Tolumonas auensis DSM 9187: one gene and its partner. The protein of the gene in region 1 interacts with the protein of each later gene in a pairwise test. Links are inferred from orthologs where the notes say so. Each region holds a gene or a part of one and is shown in the gene's direction. Other genes may lie near its edges.

The links.
Region 2: the proteins of leuS (region 1) and ligA interact in binary tests that used the Escherichia coli proteins (3 or more experiments, as listed by UniProt). The link is inferred for Tolumonas auensis DSM 9187 from one-to-one orthologs.

The regions. Positions count from the first base shown.
Region 1 is NC_012691.1:3,097,749-3,106,722, forward strand. The notes cover bases 3,851-6,944. They hold leuS (leucine--tRNA ligase), read left to right. Parts: upstream 3,851-4,156; coding sequence 4,157-6,733; downstream 6,734-6,944. Other genes in these bases: TOLA_RS14465 (zinc ribbon-containing protein), read right to left, coding at 3,851-3,991; TOLA_RS14475 (LPS-assembly lipoprotein LptE), read left to right, coding at 6,737-6,944. In the rest of the region: TOLA_RS14445 (GIY-YIG nuclease family protein), read left to right, coding at 1-70; TOLA_RS14450 (sodium-dependent transporter), read left to right, coding at 173-1,522; TOLA_RS14455 (hypothetical protein), read left to right, coding at 1,689-2,072; TOLA_RS16920 (serine hydrolase), read left to right, coding at 2,187-3,428; more of TOLA_RS14465, read right to left, coding at 3,491-3,850; more of TOLA_RS14475, read left to right, coding at 6,945-7,228; holA (DNA polymerase III subunit delta), read left to right, coding at 7,228-8,265; rsfS (ribosome silencing factor), read left to right, coding at 8,335-8,670; 23S rRNA (pseudouridine(1915)-N(3))-methyltransferase RlmH, read left to right, coding at 8,674-8,974.
Region 2 is NC_012691.1:709,059-717,903, forward strand. The notes cover bases 3,243-6,207. They hold ligA (NAD-dependent DNA ligase LigA), read left to right. Parts: upstream 3,243-3,677; coding sequence 3,678-5,738; downstream 5,739-6,207. Other genes in these bases: zipA (cell division protein ZipA), read left to right, coding at 3,243-3,588; purL (phosphoribosylformylglycinamidine synthase), read left to right, coding at 6,169-6,207. Also shown: TOLA_RS03245 (L,D-transpeptidase family protein), read left to right, coding at 90-1,634; sulfate transporter CysZ, read right to left, coding at 1,699-2,433; more of zipA, read left to right, coding at 2,677-3,242; more of purL, read left to right, coding at 6,208-8,845. UniProt on the Escherichia coli protein: DNA ligase that catalyzes the formation of phosphodiester linkages between 5'-phosphoryl and 3'-hydroxyl groups in double-stranded DNA using NAD as a coenzyme and as the energy source for the reaction.

The DNA.
Region 1 (8,974 bases):
GTGGCCTAAATCCCGGAAGGAGCTGTTGCCGCAGCATCCGGAGTGGATTGAATCCCTCACTACCTGCTGATCACCAAAGATAATCCTCCCCTCGCGTAAATCCCGCTGTGTATCCCATATAAAATATGGGAAAATTAACTTTTTACAGAAGCAAACCAATTTAAGGTAATAAATGACCAAACGCGATGGATTTACCTCCGGTTTCGGCGTGCTGGCCGCGACGCTGGGATCGGCCGTTGGCCTTGGCAATATATGGAAATTTCCGTATATGACTGGCGCCAATGGCGGTGCCGGTTTTCTGCTGATTTATCTGCTGGCAACACTGCTGGTCGGTTTACCGGTGATGATTGCCGAAATCACCATGGGACGCAGTGCCAAATCAAATCCGATCACTACACTGCAGCGTCTGGCTCCCCGAGGTCAGCCATGGTGGCTGATTGGCGCGTTTGGTGTCGTAGCCGCCTTCCTGATCATGGCCTTCTACTCTGAGGTTGTCGCCTGGGTGTTTGCCTATGTGCCGAAAGCCATCACTGGCGAGATCCTCTCCAGTGATCCGAAAGTCACCGGCGCCGCTTTCGGGGCGCTGATCAGCGATCCCGTGCAATCACTGGTGTGGCAATGGGGTGTATTGCTGTTTATCAGCGGGATCCTGCTGCTGGGGGTGGCGAAAGGTATTGAAGCCGTTACTAAACGCCTGATGCCGCTGCTGTTCATCCTGTTGCTGATTTTGTGCGGCTTCAGCCTGACACTGGATAAAGCCGGCGAAGCGCTGAAGTTTCTGTTCCAGCCTGATTTCAGCAAGCTGAACGGGTCGGTATTGCTGGCCGCCATGGGGCTGGCGTTCTTCAAACTTTCCGTGGGTATGGGCACCATGATGACCTACGGCAGTTACTTCCGCGACGATCAGAATGTTCCGGTGACCGCCTTCCGCGTCATGTGCGCCGATCTGTTTGTGTCCATGCTGGCCGGTATTGCTATTTTCCCGGCCGTATTCACGTTTGGCTTTCAGCCGGAAGCCGGTCCGCCCCTGGTGTTTATCACCATTCCGGCGGTATTCGCGCAGATGCCGTTCGGCCACCTGCTGATGGTGCTGTTCTTTGTGCTGACCTCGGTGGCCGCTATCGGCGCCATGCTCTCTTTGCTGGAAGTGCCGGTCGCGGTGATCAATGAACGTTTTGGTGTGCGGCGTAAAACCGCCACCCTGATCACCTTGGTGCTGGTTGCCTTACTCGGTTCAACCTGTGCACTGACCAACAGCACGATGGCGGAATTCAAACTGTTTGGTATGAACATGTTTGATCTGTTCGATTACCTGAGCTCCAATATTCTGCTGCCACTTGGCGGGATCACGATTGCCGTGTTTGTCGGTTGGGTCTGGGGCTATCCGGCCTTACAGCAGGCATTAAGCAATCATCAGCAACTGCAGAATCAGCATCTGAGCCGGATCCTGTTTGTGCTGCTGCGTTTTATTACGCCGCTGCTGATCCTCACGGTCATGCTGCATGCGCTGAATGTGTTTTAACCGGCGCGGTTTTTCCGCGTAAAGTGCTGTGTTTTGCACACTTTGCGCAAGAGAATGATGAATATGGAGGGGCTGTACTGGCTCCTCCATTTTTTTTCACCTAATCTAACCTTCAGGAAGAGCGTATGATCATCCGCTCTGTTAATCGCCAGGATGGATCCGCTCAATGAAACGTTTTCTGCTCCCGCTGTCATTGATCATTTTTGCCGTCGTCGCAGCCTGGGTAGATATTCAGCGAAATAGTGTACCCATGATACGGCAATCCCCCATGCATCCGGTTTATACCATCAGTTCGCCGGATGATGCTGTCGCACTGACACGGGGCAAAACAGTAGTAAAACTCGGGCCATGTCTGTTTGGTCTCTATCCGGGAGCGATCGCGTTTCAGAGTGCTACTCAGGCAAAAGATTTTATGGGCCTGAAAGGTTACGAACCGGGGAAATGGCAGATTTTCCAGCTATCGGGTGACTTTCAACTGGATGTCACAGATGGCGTATTAAATAAAACACTGCAGCTTTCCCGCGTGGTGAAAGATGACGAGAATCGGTAACAATTTTCTTTTATTTCAGGTGGCCGGAATCAGCAGGTTTAGCGCTATAATCCCGCTCCCGATTTCTGGCTGACATTTCCGGCTGACATAGTTTGACTGTTTCAGGACATAGCGATGAACAAGGTAGTAGCTTTCTTATTTGGATTAGTCTGTTTTTCTTCGCAAAGTTTCGCCGCGACAGTACCCAAGCCGTATGTCCCGGACGAACCGGTCGTGGTAGTAAAAAGTAAACCGGTAGTCAAACCGGCGGTGAAGCCTGTGGCTAAGCCGGTGGTTAAAAAAGTGGCCGCGGTTAAAAAGACCGTGAAGAAAACGGTTAAAAAGACGACCAAAAAACCAGTTTCAGTCGCCAAAGCCGGTAAGGTTAAACCGCTGTCCGCAACAAAAACGACCAAACCAGCCACCAAACTTGCGCTGAACTCCACACAGCGACTGAATAAATACAGCCGGACGCAGAAAAAGGTCAAATCGCGTCAGTTAGCCAAAAATGCCGGCCATAAGTCAGCGAGTATCTCTTCCCGTGCACATGCGCCGGTCAAATCCAGTCTGGCTGCGAATACGCCGCCAGCCCGGGTGAATACTATTCCGATGACCAGCGGCAGTCCGTTTCTGGACTCCAATGCCGCACTGATCATGAATGCCAATACCGGCCGCATGGTGTATGGCAAAAATGCGGCGCGTCGTACGCCTATCGCATCGATTACCAAACTGATGACCGCGATGGTCGTGCTGGATGCCAAATTATCCATGGATCAACCGATCACCATCACCAATGCCGATGTTGACCGGGTGAAGAGATCCAGCTCCCGTCTGGAGATTGGCACCACCTTATCCCGTTATGACACGATGTGGCTGGCACTGATGTCATCGGAAAACCGTGCCGCACATTCGCTGGCCCGTACCTATCCGGGTGGTAAAGGCGCATTCATTGCCGCGATGAACCGTAAAGCACGCGCGCTCGGCATGCGTAATACCGTATTTTATGATTCAACCGGACTGAACAAGAACAACACCTCCACCGCAGCTGATCTGGCTCTGATGGTGCAGGCGGCTTACCGTTATCCGCAGATCCGTCAGTTAAGCACTTCCACGGAACATGACATTATCAGTGCTTCCGGTCGTCAGCTGCACTATCAGAACAGTAATGCGCTGGTGCGCGAAGGTGCCTGGGATATCGAACTGTCAAAAACCGGCTATATCAAGGAAGCCGGGCGTTGTCTGGTGATGGTGGCTGATGTGCAGAATAAACCGATGGTGATGGTATTCCTGAATGCCGGTGCTCCGTCCGGCCGTATCAATGATGCCCGGAATCTGAAAAGCTGGCTGGAACGTCAGCCGGTGAAGCAGTTAGGCTAGTCCATGCCTTAAAACAAAAACAGCGCCATTGGCGCTGTTTTGCTTTCTGCATTGATCAGACATTACGGCGAGAGTGACTGCCGCTGAAAATGTTCACCGCCGCAGTGCGGACATGGTGTCAGCGGTACGGCATGGGTTAGCGTTTCCTGATAACCGCACTGTTTACAAATTTTCTGCCCCGGCGCCATCCATTCACCCACCTTGTAACCACTCGCATGATGCAGGTCATTTTCTACCGCTACCTGCTCTATCTGCGTACGATCACTGACCGCCAGTAACCATTCCCACGCGGTATTCTGCAATGCATTGTAAAACGCAGAATCCTGATAGCCGCCCGGCGCATCCAGAAACTCACTTAACTCTTCATTCACGTAAGCGCGGGTCAATGCCAGTTCATCTTTGGTCATGTCTTCGGCGGCACTGACGAAGTCTTCGACCTCCTGCAACCAGTGCTGCAGATTTTCTGTGGTTGGCGCGCCTTTTTCACTCCATAAAGCACGCACATGGCTCATAAACTGTTCATACCCTTTCGGTTTTTTATCCGGGGTGTTGAGTTCTGACATGATGAAATCCTCCCGATCTTACCTGTTTTAAGCATAGCGGGTGTTACGGAAAAAGCCTGTGAGCCCGCGCAGCTATTGTTGCGATCCGGCAATACAAGTATCCTATAGTGATTTTCTAACGGATCACCCTCCACCTCTGTCGAGTCGGATATACCCATGTCAGTTATGCAAGAACAATATAATCCCCAGTCCCTGGAGCCGGAAGTTCAACGGCATTGGGATAAACAGCAGACATTCAAAGCCTTCGAGAAAGTAGATAAAGAAAAATTCTACTGCCTGTCTATGTTTCCTTATCCTTCAGGCCGTCTGCACATGGGTCATGTGCGTAACTACACCATCGGTGACGTGATCTCCCGTTACCAGCGCCTGAATGGCAAAAACGTACTGCAACCGATCGGTTGGGATGCGTTCGGTCTGCCGGCAGAAAACGCGGCGATCAAAAACAACTCTGCACCAGCCAAATGGACCTACGAGAACATCGAGTACATGAAAGGTCAGCTGAAGATGCTGGGTCTTTCTTACGACTGGGATCGTGAACTGGCGACCTGTACCCCGCAATATTACCGCTGGGAACAATGGTTCTTCACCGAACTATATAAAAAAGGTCTGGTATATAAGAAGACCTCTTCCGTGAACTGGTGTCCGAATGACCAGACCGTACTGGCCAACGAACAGGTGCAGGATGGTTGCTGCTGGCGTTGTGATACGCCGGTAGAACAGAAAGAAATTCCGCAGTGGTTTGTAAAAATCACCGCGTACGCTGAAGAGCTGCTGACCGATCTGGACAAGCTGGATGGCTGGCCGGAAATGGTGAAAACCATGCAGCGCAACTGGATTGGCCGCTCTGAAGGTCTGACCATGACTTTCCATGTAGAAAACAGCGAACAATCGTTTGATATCTACACCACCCGTCCGGACACCCTGATGGGCGTGACGTATGTCGCCGTGGCTGCGGCACATCCGCTGGCAAAACAGGCTGCAGAAAACAACGCCGCGCTGGCTGACTTCCTTGAAGAGTGCAAAAACACCAAAGTTGCCGAAGCTGAACTGGCGACGATGGAGAAAAAAGGCATGGCCACCGGCCTGTATGCCCTGCACCCGCTGGATGGCCGTCGCGTACCAATCATGGTCGCTAACTTCGTACTGATGGACTACGGTACTGGTGCAGTCATGGCCGTACCTGCGCACGACCAGCGTGACTTTGAATTTGCCCATAAATACGGTCTGGAAATTCGTGCCGTGATCGCGGCTGAAGATGGTTCTGCTCCGGATATCTCTGCCGCTGCTTACACCGAGAAAGGTGTGCTGTTTAATTCCGGTGAATTTGATGGTCTGGACTTCAAACAAGCCTTTGATGCCATCTGTACCAAACTGGAATCGCAGGGTTTAGGTAAACGCACCGTTAACTTCCGTCTGCGTGACTGGGGTGTCTCCCGTCAGCGTTACTGGGGTGCACCAATCCCGATGCTGACGCTGGAAGACGGCACCGTGGTACCAGCACCAGCTGACCAGCTGCCGGTGATTCTGCCGGAAGACGTAGTGATGGACGGCGTGCAGAGCCCGATCAAGGCCGATCCGGAGTGGGCAAAAACGACCTACAACGGTCAGCCTGCGCTGCGCGAAACCGATACCTTCGATACCTTCATGGAATCGTCCTGGTATTTCGCCCGTTACTGCTGCCCGGATTACGAACAAGGCATGCTGGATACCGATCGTGCTAACCACTGGTTGCCGGTAGATCAATATATCGGTGGTATCGAACACGCCTGTATGCACCTGCTGTATGCGCGTTTCTTCCACAAACTGCTGCGTGACTCCGGCATGGTGAAGAGCGATGAACCGTTCACTCGCCTGCTGTGTCAGGGCATGGTGCTGGCTGATGCCTTCTACTACACCGAACACGGTGCCCGCGTCTGGGTCAGCCCGACCGATGTCAAAGTAGAGCGTGACGAAAAAGGCCGTATCATCAAAGCAGTGGATAATGAAGGCCGTGAAGTGATCCACGCCGGCATGACCAAGATGTCGAAATCGAAGAACAACGGTATCGACCCGCAACTGATGGTGGAACGTTACGGTGCCGACACCGTACGTCTGTTCATGATGTTTGCCTCACCAGCCGATATGACGCTGGAATGGCAGGAATCAGGTGTCGATGGTGCACAACGTTTCCTGAAACGTCTGTGGAAAGCGGTGGCCGAACATACTGCGAAAGGTGCCGCACCAGAACTGGACGTGGCGAGCCTGAGCAATGAGCAGAAAACACTGCGCCGTGAACTGCATAAGACCATTGCCAAGTTCAGCGATGACATTGGTCGTCGTCAGACCTTCAACACCGCCATTGCTGCTGTAATGGAGCTGATGAACCGTGTCGCGAAAGCACCACAAGAGTCAGACCAGGATCGCGCACTGGTACAGGAAGTGCTGACCAACGTCGTACTGATGCTCTATCCAATCACCCCGCATGTCTGCTTCCATCTGTGGCAGGCGCTGGGTAATGCGGATATCGATCAGGCCGCCTGGCCGGTAGCCGATGCCGCCGCGATGGTGGAAGACGAAAAACTGGTGGTGGTACAGGTCAATGGTAAAGTGCGCGGTAAGCTGACCGTGGCTGCCGATGCCACCCAGGAACAGGTACAGGCACTGGCGATGCAGGATCACACTGTGGCGAAGTTCACTGCTGATCTGACCGTGCGTAAAGTGATCTATGTCCCGGGCAAACTGCTCAATATCGTGGTTGGCTAATCTATGAAACGACTGGTTTGTGGTGTGATGATACTGGTGAGCCTCGTGCTCACCGGTTGTGGTTTTCATATGCGGGGCAGTATGGATGAAAAATTACTGCCATCGCAGCTGAAAGCGATCCATGTGGAAGGTGATGACCGCAGCGATATCTATCGCCTGGTCACCACACGTCTGCGTCATTCCGGTGTAAAGCTGGTTGACAGCAGCGACGAGGTTCCGGTGCTGAATCTGGGTAATATCAGTGTCAGTAACAGTGCTGCCTCGCTGGATAACCGCAGCCAGGTCGTGGAATATGTGATGCTGTTTAATACCGATTACAGCATCACCCTGCCGCATAAACCACTGCAGAAATTCAGTGCCCGCTTCAGCCGGGTGTTCCTGAACAAATCCTCACAGGCGCTGGCCTCTTCCCGCGAACAGGCACAACTGCGCAATGAGATGGAAGTTCAGACCGCAGATCTGATCCTGATCCAGCTCAGCCGTGTCGTCTTCTGATGCGGGTCTTCAGCGAACAATTAGCTGAACAGTTACAAGCAGGCCTTCGTGCCTGCTATCTTATTTTTGGCGACGAACCATTACAGAAAATGGAAGCGTTGCAGCAAATCCGTCATGTCGCCCGGGAACAGGGTTTTACCGATGTTTACCGCTTCAGCGCCAGCGAAGAACCGCTGCCATGGGATCATATTCATGCCTGCAGTCAAAGTCTGAGTCTGTTTTCCAGCCGGCAAATTATTGAGATCGAGCTGGGTGACAAACTGCCAAAAGAGTGGGCAGAACGGATCAGCGAATTACAGCAGCAACTGCACCCGGATCTGCTGCTGATTATTCTTGGCCCGCGACTGAACAGCAGTCAGAGCAAAAGCGGCTGGTTCACGACACTGGATAAACAAGGGATTTATATCCCGGTCGCCTTGCCGGATGCCCGCTATTTCCCGCGCTGGATGAAACTGCGCAGCCAGCAGAATGGCTTACGTATCGACAATGATGGCATTACCTTTCTGTGTCATGCCTTCGAAGGTAACTTGCTGGCAGCCGCCCAAGAGCTGGAAAAACTCGCGCTGCTGGCACTCCCCCAGCCACTGACCGTGGCGGTATTGCAGCACAACATCACCCGGCACAATGTCTTTGACCCCTTCAAATGGCTGGATACCTTGCTGGAAGGTAAGAGTCAGCGCGCCCTGCGCATGCTGGCACAGCTGCGGGATGAAGGGGTTGAACCCGGTATGCTGACCTGGGCGCTGGCCAAAGATCTGGAGCTGCTCTGGTCATTACGCCTGGCACAGGATGCCCGCCAACCACTCACCTCGTTACTGCAGGCGGCCAAAATATGGCCAAGCCGGCAAACGCTGGTACAGCAGGCCATGCAACGCCTGCCGGCGGACCAGTTACGCGACATGTTACGGATGATGAGCGAACTGGATCGCAGTAACCGCACCTTCGACAGTGCCACAGCCTGGCAATGGCTGCAGACCCTTTCACTGGCATTTCGCGGCAGCACTTCATTACGTTTTACCTTACCGGTACAACTCTGAAAAAGCGAATGCTGATCCCGCACAGCTGCATGCTATAATCGCGCGCTCATTAACCGGAGGAACATCTTCTTGCAAGGTAAACAACTACAAGACTTCGTCGTAGACAAGCTCGACGACATGAAAGCCAGCGATATTATGGTGCTGGACGTACACGGCATTTCGGACATTACCGACTGCATGATCATCTGTACCGGTAACTCTAACCGCCATGTACGCTCAATCGCTGAAAACCTTGCCGAAGAAATTCGTCATGCCGGCATGATGCCGTTTGGTGTGGATAACAACAGTGACGGCGAATGGGTAATGGTCGATTTGGGTGAAGTGATGGTGCATGTCATGCAAAACGATGCACGCCATCTCTATCAGCTGGAAAAACTGTGGAACCGTAATAGCAAGGCTGCCTGATCGATGAAGATCCAGCTTATTGCCGTTGGCACCAAAATGCCTGACTGGGTAACCACCGGCTTTAATGAATACCAGCGACGTTTCCCGAAGGATATGCCGCTGGAGCTGCTCGAAATTCCTGCCGGTAAACGCGGGAAGAACGCGGATATTGCCCGGATACTGGAAAAAGAGGGTGAACAGGCACTGGCCGCAGTAGGTAAATCAAGCCGCATTGTGACACTCGATCTGCCCGGAAAAAACTGGACCACGCCACAGCTGGCACAGCAACTGGAAAGCTGGAAACAGGATGGCCGTGATGTCGCTT
Region 2 (8,845 bases), 2.4 Mb from region 1 along the record:
TTAGGCATAATTAACGTAATCAGAACAATAAGATTATTACTTACCCTTGTAATTTTGCAGATGTGAATGCAGGGATGGGGAGGAAGTAGATGCGTGGCAAATTTATGCCGACAGCTGTAATGCTTCTGCTGGCATGGAACAGTAATTGTTTCGCCGTCAATACCGGGCACAGCGCTATATCATCAGCATCGGGTTATGACGTGAAAACTGTATTGCCGTTACCATCTGTCACCGTACGGTCGGAATTGACCCAGCAACTGATGGAAATCGCAATGACAGGTATCCATCCGGTTTTTGCTGATACCTGGCTGCAACTGAGTAACGAACCGGAGCTGGCTCAGGATCCGGAAACTTACTACCGGATTTATAGCTTATTACAGCAGTTCCGCCGTGAATGGCATGCTCTGGACTGGGACTCGCGTGAGCGTTTTCATCTGAAAAGTTTCAACCCTTCCACGTCTGCAACAGGCCGTCATGCTTATGATGAACTGTTACAGCGCACTGATCCTGATAGCGCGATCAATAAATTACGTCCGCAGACAGAAAACTATCTGACGAATCGCCGCGTGTTGCTTTCTCTGCTCAGCGAGTCCAGAAAGGCACCATGGCCTGCATTACCGGCATTAAAAGTCAGGCCTGGGGATAGTCATGACGCGTTGCCGGTCATCCGTAATATTTTATTGCGTAGCGGCGATTTACAAGCGAATACACTGACTCCGCAGCAGATGCAGTTGACAACGTATGATGTGCAAACAGTTCAGGCTGTTGAACATTTTCAGCAGCGGCACGGACTTGATGCAGACGGTGTTATTGGGCGCCGGACCTTGAACTGGCTGCGTCTGCCGCCTCAGGTGCGGGCTGTGATTCTCGCTCGTAGTATTTTGCGCAGTGATCTGCCACAGAATATGTCTTCCCGACGTTACGTACTGGTCAATATTCCTGAGTTTCGTCTGCGGGTGCTGGATAAAAAGCAGGAGATTTTCTCCAGCCGGGTCATAGTCGGGCAGATAAAACGTCAGACACCCATTTTATCCAGTGAAATATCGAGCATCGTTGTTAATCCTGCCTGGCATGTACCAGCCAGTATCCTGCAGAAGGATTTGGTGCCTAAACTGGCGAAAGACAAACACTTTCTGGATAAAGGACAGTTTGAACTGGTGGATTCACAAGGCATAACTGTTGATCCGGCTGCCATGGTGTGGGACGGAACGGAAGAGAATTTTCCTTATCAGCTGCGTCAGAAACCGGGTGATCACAATGCTCTGGGCCGGTATAAGTTTTATTTGCCGAATAACGATGCCATTTATTTACACTCAACCTCATCGCCAGGCTATTTTAAACGTGATTTAAGAGCGCTGAGTTCAGGCTGCGTACGGGTCGAGGAGGCGGATGATTTTGCCCGTCTGCTGTTAAAAGATTCAAAATGGAACATTAATAAGCTGGATCAGATGCTTAAAGAGGATACAACCAAATGGCTGTCAATGACGGATCCTGTACCGGTATATACCGTCTATTGGCGCAGTTGGGTGGATAAACAGGGCCAGCTACAGTTCCGTGATGACATCTATCAGTTTGAGGATGATGCCAGAATGGCAAACACGGCTGTGATAAACAGTCTGGTTGGTCACAGTTAAAGATTGTCCGATACAATAAAAACGGGGGACCAGATGTCCCCCGTTTTTATTGTGTCTTCCGTATTTATTGTGCTTTTTGATCGTCAACCCACATGGCGGTACTGGCACAAATAGCCATTGGCATCAGGAATAAATTCAGCAGCGGAATAGAACCCAGCAACATGACCAGTCCTCCGAACGAGAGATGCCGCCAGCGGTGCCGGGTGAGTTGCCGGCGCATATCAGGAAAGGCAACCTGATGGTTATCGTATGGGTAGTCGCAGTACTGAATGGCCATCATCCAGGCTGAAAACAGCAGCCATATCCACGGCGCCAAAAACTGACCGGCAACCGGAATAAAAAACAGAATGGCACAAAGCAGCATGCGGGGAAGCCAGTATTTGAGTTTCTGCCATTCCCGGCGAAATGCATGATGAATCTCTTGCCACAAGGGGCGTTCATCAACCCGGTGGAGATCAGAGACCAGATACTGTTCTACGCGGGAGGCCAGCATGCCGTTAAAAGGGGCCGCTAGCCAGTTAGTCACCATGCCGAATATAAAGCTGAACGTGAATAAAATAATTAATACTGCAAGTGGCCAGAGCAGAAATGTAAGCCAGTCTAGCCAGTCAGGCAGCCAGGCGGTTAAGGCATTCATTGCGATATCAAAACGCTGAAATAACAGATAAAAGCCGATAGAAAAAAGTAATATATTGATTAATAAAGGAAACCATACATAACGTCGTATTCCGGGCTGGGTCATCAGGTGCAATCCCCGAAGCAGATACCCGAAAGCACTAAGAGGTTGAATATTTACCATTATTATTTTCCCTGCGGTGATACTGATTGCGACTATTACAGATAGCCTGTTACTTTGGTAGAGTCAGAGATAACAGATTTTATTGAAATACGCGATTATCTGTGAATAAGCGTTGTCAGCCAGCATCGCAAAACGGATAATGTGAATCAGGAACAAGTACTTATCGTTTATGACAACTGGGTTATAATTGAACAGGTCGGAGAAAGCAGCTCAATCTGTCTTAGATCGATTTTTCAGGATTGATTGACATGGTTTCTTATCAGTGTGTTTGACACCATGGTGCGTTTACCGGGCTGCGGGACATTGCAGTTGCGGGCACCGGCACTGATAAAGGGAAGTTCGACAACCAATTACATAATAGAGCAACGACAAATGCAGGATTTGCGAATAGTACTGGTTATTGTGGGTGCACTGGCAATTGCGGCACTGGTGCTTCATGGCTTGTGGACAAATCAACGTAACAAACGGGCGCAACAAAAAAATACAGCCCCGAAAGCAGTAGCAGCAAAACGGAGCTCTGAATCCCGGGATGTCGATGGATTTGATGCTGATGGCATCGGCAAGGTCCGGGTTGTACCCCGTAATGGTTCTCCGGTGCGGGATAATGATCCCGTTATATCTTCTGTACCGCAATTCTCTGCCGGTGATGAAGATGACGTATTGCCGGGACAAGATGCGATATCAGCCGAATCACAGCAGGAACCATTTGAAGAAGCACAGCAGGAATCATTCAGAGGGGATTGGAAAGATGTGTATGTCATCAATATCTCTGCCCGTGAAGGTTCCTATATTTATGGCCGTGATTTAAAACACGCGTTGCGTATTCTGGGTTTCCGTTTTGGTGAGATGGATATTTATCACCGTCATCTGGAAATGGATGGGCAGGGCGAAGTGTTGTTCAGTCTGATCAATATGGTTAAACCCGGCACGTTTGAGCCAAGCCAAATGGATCGGATGATGACGCCGGGTGTTTCTCTGTTTATGCAATTACCTGGCATCGGCCGTGGTCTGGCGCATTTTGATCTGATGCTGAAAGCGGCTGATAAGCTAGCCAGTGAAGTTGACGGCATTCTGCTGGATACTTCTCATCAGCCACTGAGCGAATATTATCTGACACAGTGCCGTGATGAGCTGAAAGCTTACGATCATCAATAAGATAACTACCTGATTTATATCTGAGTGCGGCTTTGGCCGCATTTTTTTTCTGTGAATTTAAGTTGTCTGCAAATTTGAGACGAACCAGTATGAATGAAATCCAGTCACGTATGCATGCGCTGCAACAGTTACTTGAGCGCTATAACACCGAGTATTACCTGCATGATGAGCCTTCTGTACCGGATGCGGAATATGATCGGCTGATGAATGAGCTGCGGGAGCTCGAAGCAGCTAATCCGCAGTGGCTGGATGTAAATTCACCCACGCAGAGAGTGGGTGGTGTTGCTCTGACTTCATTCGGATCAGTTCAGCATGAGCAACCGATGCTATCACTGGATAACGTATTCAATGCGGAAGACCTGGCCGCTTTTGGCCGGCGGGTGCAGGAGCGGTTATTAAGCAATGACGCGATTACATTCTGTTGTGAACCGAAACTGGACGGTTTAGCGGTCAGTATTCTGTATGAACAGGGTGAACTGGTACGCGCTGCAACGCGGGGTGATGGGGTCACCGGCGAAGATATTACCCGGAATGTCCGTACTATCCGGGTTATTCCATTGCGACTGAGCGGGGATAATATTCCGGCACGGATTGAAGTCCGTGGCGAGGTATTTATGCCGAAGGCGGGTTTTGAACGCTGGAATGAGCAGGCACTGGTACGGGGTGATAAAGTGTTTGCTAATCCGCGTAACGCCGCGGCAGGTAGCCTGCGTCAGCTGGATCCTGCGATCACCGCGCAGCGTCCGTTGGCTTTTTATGCCTATGCTATTGGTGTGGTAGATGAGGCGACGGAACTTCCTGATTCGCACTATGCCCGTATGCAATATCTGAAACAATTCGGTCTGCCGGTGTGTGATGAAATTCGTCAGGTAGTGGGTGTGGAAGGTTGCCAGATTTATCACGATGACATATTGGCTAAACGGGATGCTTTGCCATTTGAAATTGATGGTGTGGTATTCAAGGTTGATACCATTGCACAACAACAGATGCTGGGTTTTGTTTCCCGCGCGCCCCGGTGGGCGGTCGCACATAAATTCCCGGCTCAGGAAGAGCTGACCCGCCTGAATGATGTTGAGTTTCAGGTTGGCCGTACCGGCGCGATCACTCCTGTGGCGCGGTTAGAACCGGTGCAGGTCGGTGGTGTGACAGTATCCAACGCAACTTTGCATAACGCGGATGAAATTACGCGGCTGGGCGTGAAAATTGGTGACTGGGTTGTCGTGCGTCGTGCCGGGGATGTTATTCCGCAAATCGTTAATGTGGTGCTGGATCGACGTGATGCATCCTGCCGGGATATTGATTTTCCTGAGCGCTGTCCGGTATGTGATTCGCAGGTAGAGCGTCTGCCCGGGGAAGCGGTAGCCCGTTGTTCCGGCGGCTTATATTGTGCGGCGCAACGTAAAGAAGCGCTGAAGCATTTCGTTTCCCGCCGGGCAATGGATATTGACGGCATTGGCGATAAGCTGATTGAACAATTGGTCGATCATGAACTGGTGCACACGCCTGCAGATCTGTTTGCTCTGACTAAGGCTCAGTTACTGGGTCTGGAGCGGATGGGGGAGAAGTCGGCTGATAAGTTGCTGAACGCATTACAGAGTGCACGTGAAACCACATTTGCCCGTTTTCTGTTTGCTCTGGGGATCCGTGAAATCGGTGAAACCACCGCTCAGACTTTGGCGCAGCATTTTTCTGATCTTCCTGCGCTGCAGGATGCATCTGTTGAAACTTTGCTGAAGGTCTCGGATGTCGGTGAAGTCATGGCAAAACACATCTATTACTTCTTCCGGCAGGAACATAATCTGGAAGTGATCCAGCGATTACTGGCGCCGATCAGTGAAGGTGGGGCAGGGATCAGCTGGCAGCCTGTAGCCAGAGTGGCTGTGGATGCATTACCGCTTAATGGTAAAACGCTGGTATTAACCGGTACGTTGTCACAATTAAACCGTGATGCAGCTAAACAGGCCTTGCAGGCGCTGGGAGCTAAAGTAGCGGGTTCTGTATCGGCAAAAACCGATTTGGTCATCGCCGGCGAAGCTGCGGGTTCCAAACTGGAAAAAGCACAGCAACTGGGTGTACCAGTCTGGGGCGAAGATGAACTGGTTGCTTTATTGCAGGATCCGACGGGGATTGTATTGCCAGTTAAACCTTGATTGAGAGAGCGGATATGCCGTTTGTTCTAACGACAAACGGCGTTTGCTGAATTCAAACTTGTTCGCAGATCAGAAAGAACGAACGGTGGCGGTGTAATGTCTTCCGGTGCCGGGCAATACGGGCTACGAGACGTCTAACGCCGCTGTGCAGTCTTGGAGTTTTACGTAAACGAATTCTTCGTCTGGTTAACATAGGGCTTCCCCCTCTTTCATTGTTGTCTTGTTGTTATTTGATTAGTGATAACACATCCAATATGTGAATGAAAAGAGAAAAGCGCAGCTTGTTACATCGTTTAAGTGGCGATCTGACATTTAATCGTGTTGTTCCGTGACAGAACGCTGCTTTTCGGTCGACAGAAACCCACCCGCCTTCCTATAATACGCCAACTGCAATTTCCCCCCTCTATTACTTAGTGAGAGAACTGGCAACATGGAAATCTTACGAGGTGCGCCTGCGCTATCCGAGTTTCGTATCAGCAAATTGAAGGATGCATTTGCTGAAAAATCCTTACCTGTGCATGATGTTTATGCTGAATATATGCACTTTGCCGATGTCTCGGCCCCCCTTGCGGAGGCGGAACGGGTAATACTGGAAAAATTGTTAACGTATGGTCCGACCATCGCGGAACACACACCAACAGGTTTGTTAGTTCTGGTTACTCCCCGCCCTGGCACCATCTCCCCCTGGTCATCCAAAGCAACAAACATTGCGCATAACTGCGGTCTGAAGCAAATCAACCGTCTGGAACGTGGTATCGCCTACTATGTTACTGCGGATGCATTGACTGCAGAACAGCAAAAAACTATCGCTGCGCTGTTGCATGACCGGATGATGGAAACTGTGTTTGCCGAGCTGGATGCGGCAACTGCACTGTTTGCACATCATGAACCTCGTCAGCTGACTACGGTTGATGTACTGACTGGTGGCCGTGATGCGTTGGTGAAAGCCAACATTGAGCTGGGTCTGGCACTGGCAGAAGATGAAATTGACTATCTGCTGGAAAGCTTCAAAAAACTTGGTCGTAACCCGAACGATATCGAGTTGTATATGTTCGCGCAGGCTAACTCTGAGCACTGCCGTCATAAGATTTTTAATGCCGACTGGACCATCGACGGTGAGAAGCAAAATAAATCACTGTTCAAGATGATCAAAAATACCTTCGAACAACATGGCGATTACGTGCTGTCTGCTTATAAAGACAACGCGGCTGTGATGGAAGGTAGCGAAGCGGGTCGTTTCTTCCCGAGCCCGGAAACCGGCGAATATCAATATCATCAGGAACCGATCCACATCCTGATGAAAGTGGAAACGCATAACCATCCAACCGCGATTTCTCCGTTCCCGGGTGCTGCTACCGGTTCCGGTGGTGAAATCCGTGATGAAGGCGCAACCGGTCGTGGTTCCAAGCCAAAAGCAGGTCTGAGTGGTTTCACTGTTTCTAACCTGCAGATCCCGGGTCATCATCAGCCGTGGGAAACGGATTTCGGCAAGCCAAGCCGTATCGTCAGCGCACTGGACATCATGCTTGATGGTCCACTGGGCAGTGCCGCTTTCAATAACGAATTCGGTCGTCCGAATATTCTGGGTTACTTCCGTACCTATGAAGAAAAAGTGCCAAGCCATAACGGAGAAGAGATCCGTGGCTATCACAAGCCAATCATGCTGGCGGGTGGTTTAGGCAACATTCGTGGCGAGCACGTGCAGAAAGGCGAAATTTCTGTTGGTGCGAAACTGGTAGTACTGGGCGGCCCGGCGATGAACATCGGTCTGGGTGGCGGTGCTGCGTCCTCGATGACTTCCGGTCAATCTGCTGAAGATCTGGATTTTGCTTCTGTACAACGTGAAAACCCTGAAATGGAACGCCGTTGTCAGGAAGTGATCGATCGTTGCTGGCAGATGGGTGAACACAACCCAATCCTGTTTATCCACGACGTGGGTGCAGGTGGTCTGTCGAATGCGATGCCTGAACTGGTGAATGACGGTGGCCGTGGCGGTAACTTCTCGCTGCGCGCGATCCCGAATGATGAACCGGGCATGACGCCACTGGAGATCTGGTGTAACGAATCGCAGGAACGTTATGTTCTGGCTGTGGCTGCTGATCAGCTGCCGCTGTTTGAAGAGTTGTGCCGTCGTGAACGTGCTCAGTATGCCGTGATTGGTGAAGCAACCGAAGCACCGCATCTGACGTTGCATGACAGCCATTTCGACAACAATCCGATTGATATGCCACTGGATGTATTGCTGGGTAAAGCACCTAAAATGCATCGTGATGTGACGACTCAGCAGGCACAGGGTAAAGCGCTGGATCTTTCCGGCGTGACGGTACAGGATGCGGCTGAACGTATTCTGCGCCTGCCGACAGTGGCGGAAAAAACTTTCCTGATCACCATTGGTGACCGTACCGTAACCGGTCTGGTAACCCGTGATCAGATGGTTGGCCCTTGGCAGATCCCGGTAGCGGATTGTGCGGTGACTGCCGCTTCTTACGACACCTATGCCGGTGAAGCGATGTCAATGGGTGAACGTTCTCCGCTGGCGTTGCTGGACCATGCCGCTTCTGGCCGTATGGCGGTTGCTGAGTCACTGACCAACATTGCCTCTGCACAAATTGGTGAACTGAAACGCGTCAAGCTGTCCGCTAACTGGATGGCTGCAGCAGGTCACCCAGGTGAAGATGCCGGTTTGTATGCCGCCGTGAAAGCGGTGGGCGAAGAACTGTGTCCTGAGCTGGAGCTGACTGTACCGGTCGGTAAAGACTCTATGTCGATGAAGACCCGCTGGCAGCAGGGTAATGAGCAGAGAGAGGTCATTGCACCGCTGTCGCTGATCATTACTGCCTTTGCCCGTGTGGATGACGTACGTAATACCGTGACCCCACAGCTGCGCACTGACAAAGGTGAAACCGACCTGATCTTTATCGATCTGGGTAACGGTAAGAACCGTCTGGGTGCTTCCTGTCTGGCTCAGGTTTACAAGCAACTGGGTGACAAAGCGCCGGATGTGGATTGTCCTGCTCAGCTGAAAGGCTTCTTCAATGCGATGCAGGCACTGGTTGCTGAACGCAAGCTGCTGGCTTACCACGACCGTTCTGACGGTGGTCTGTTTG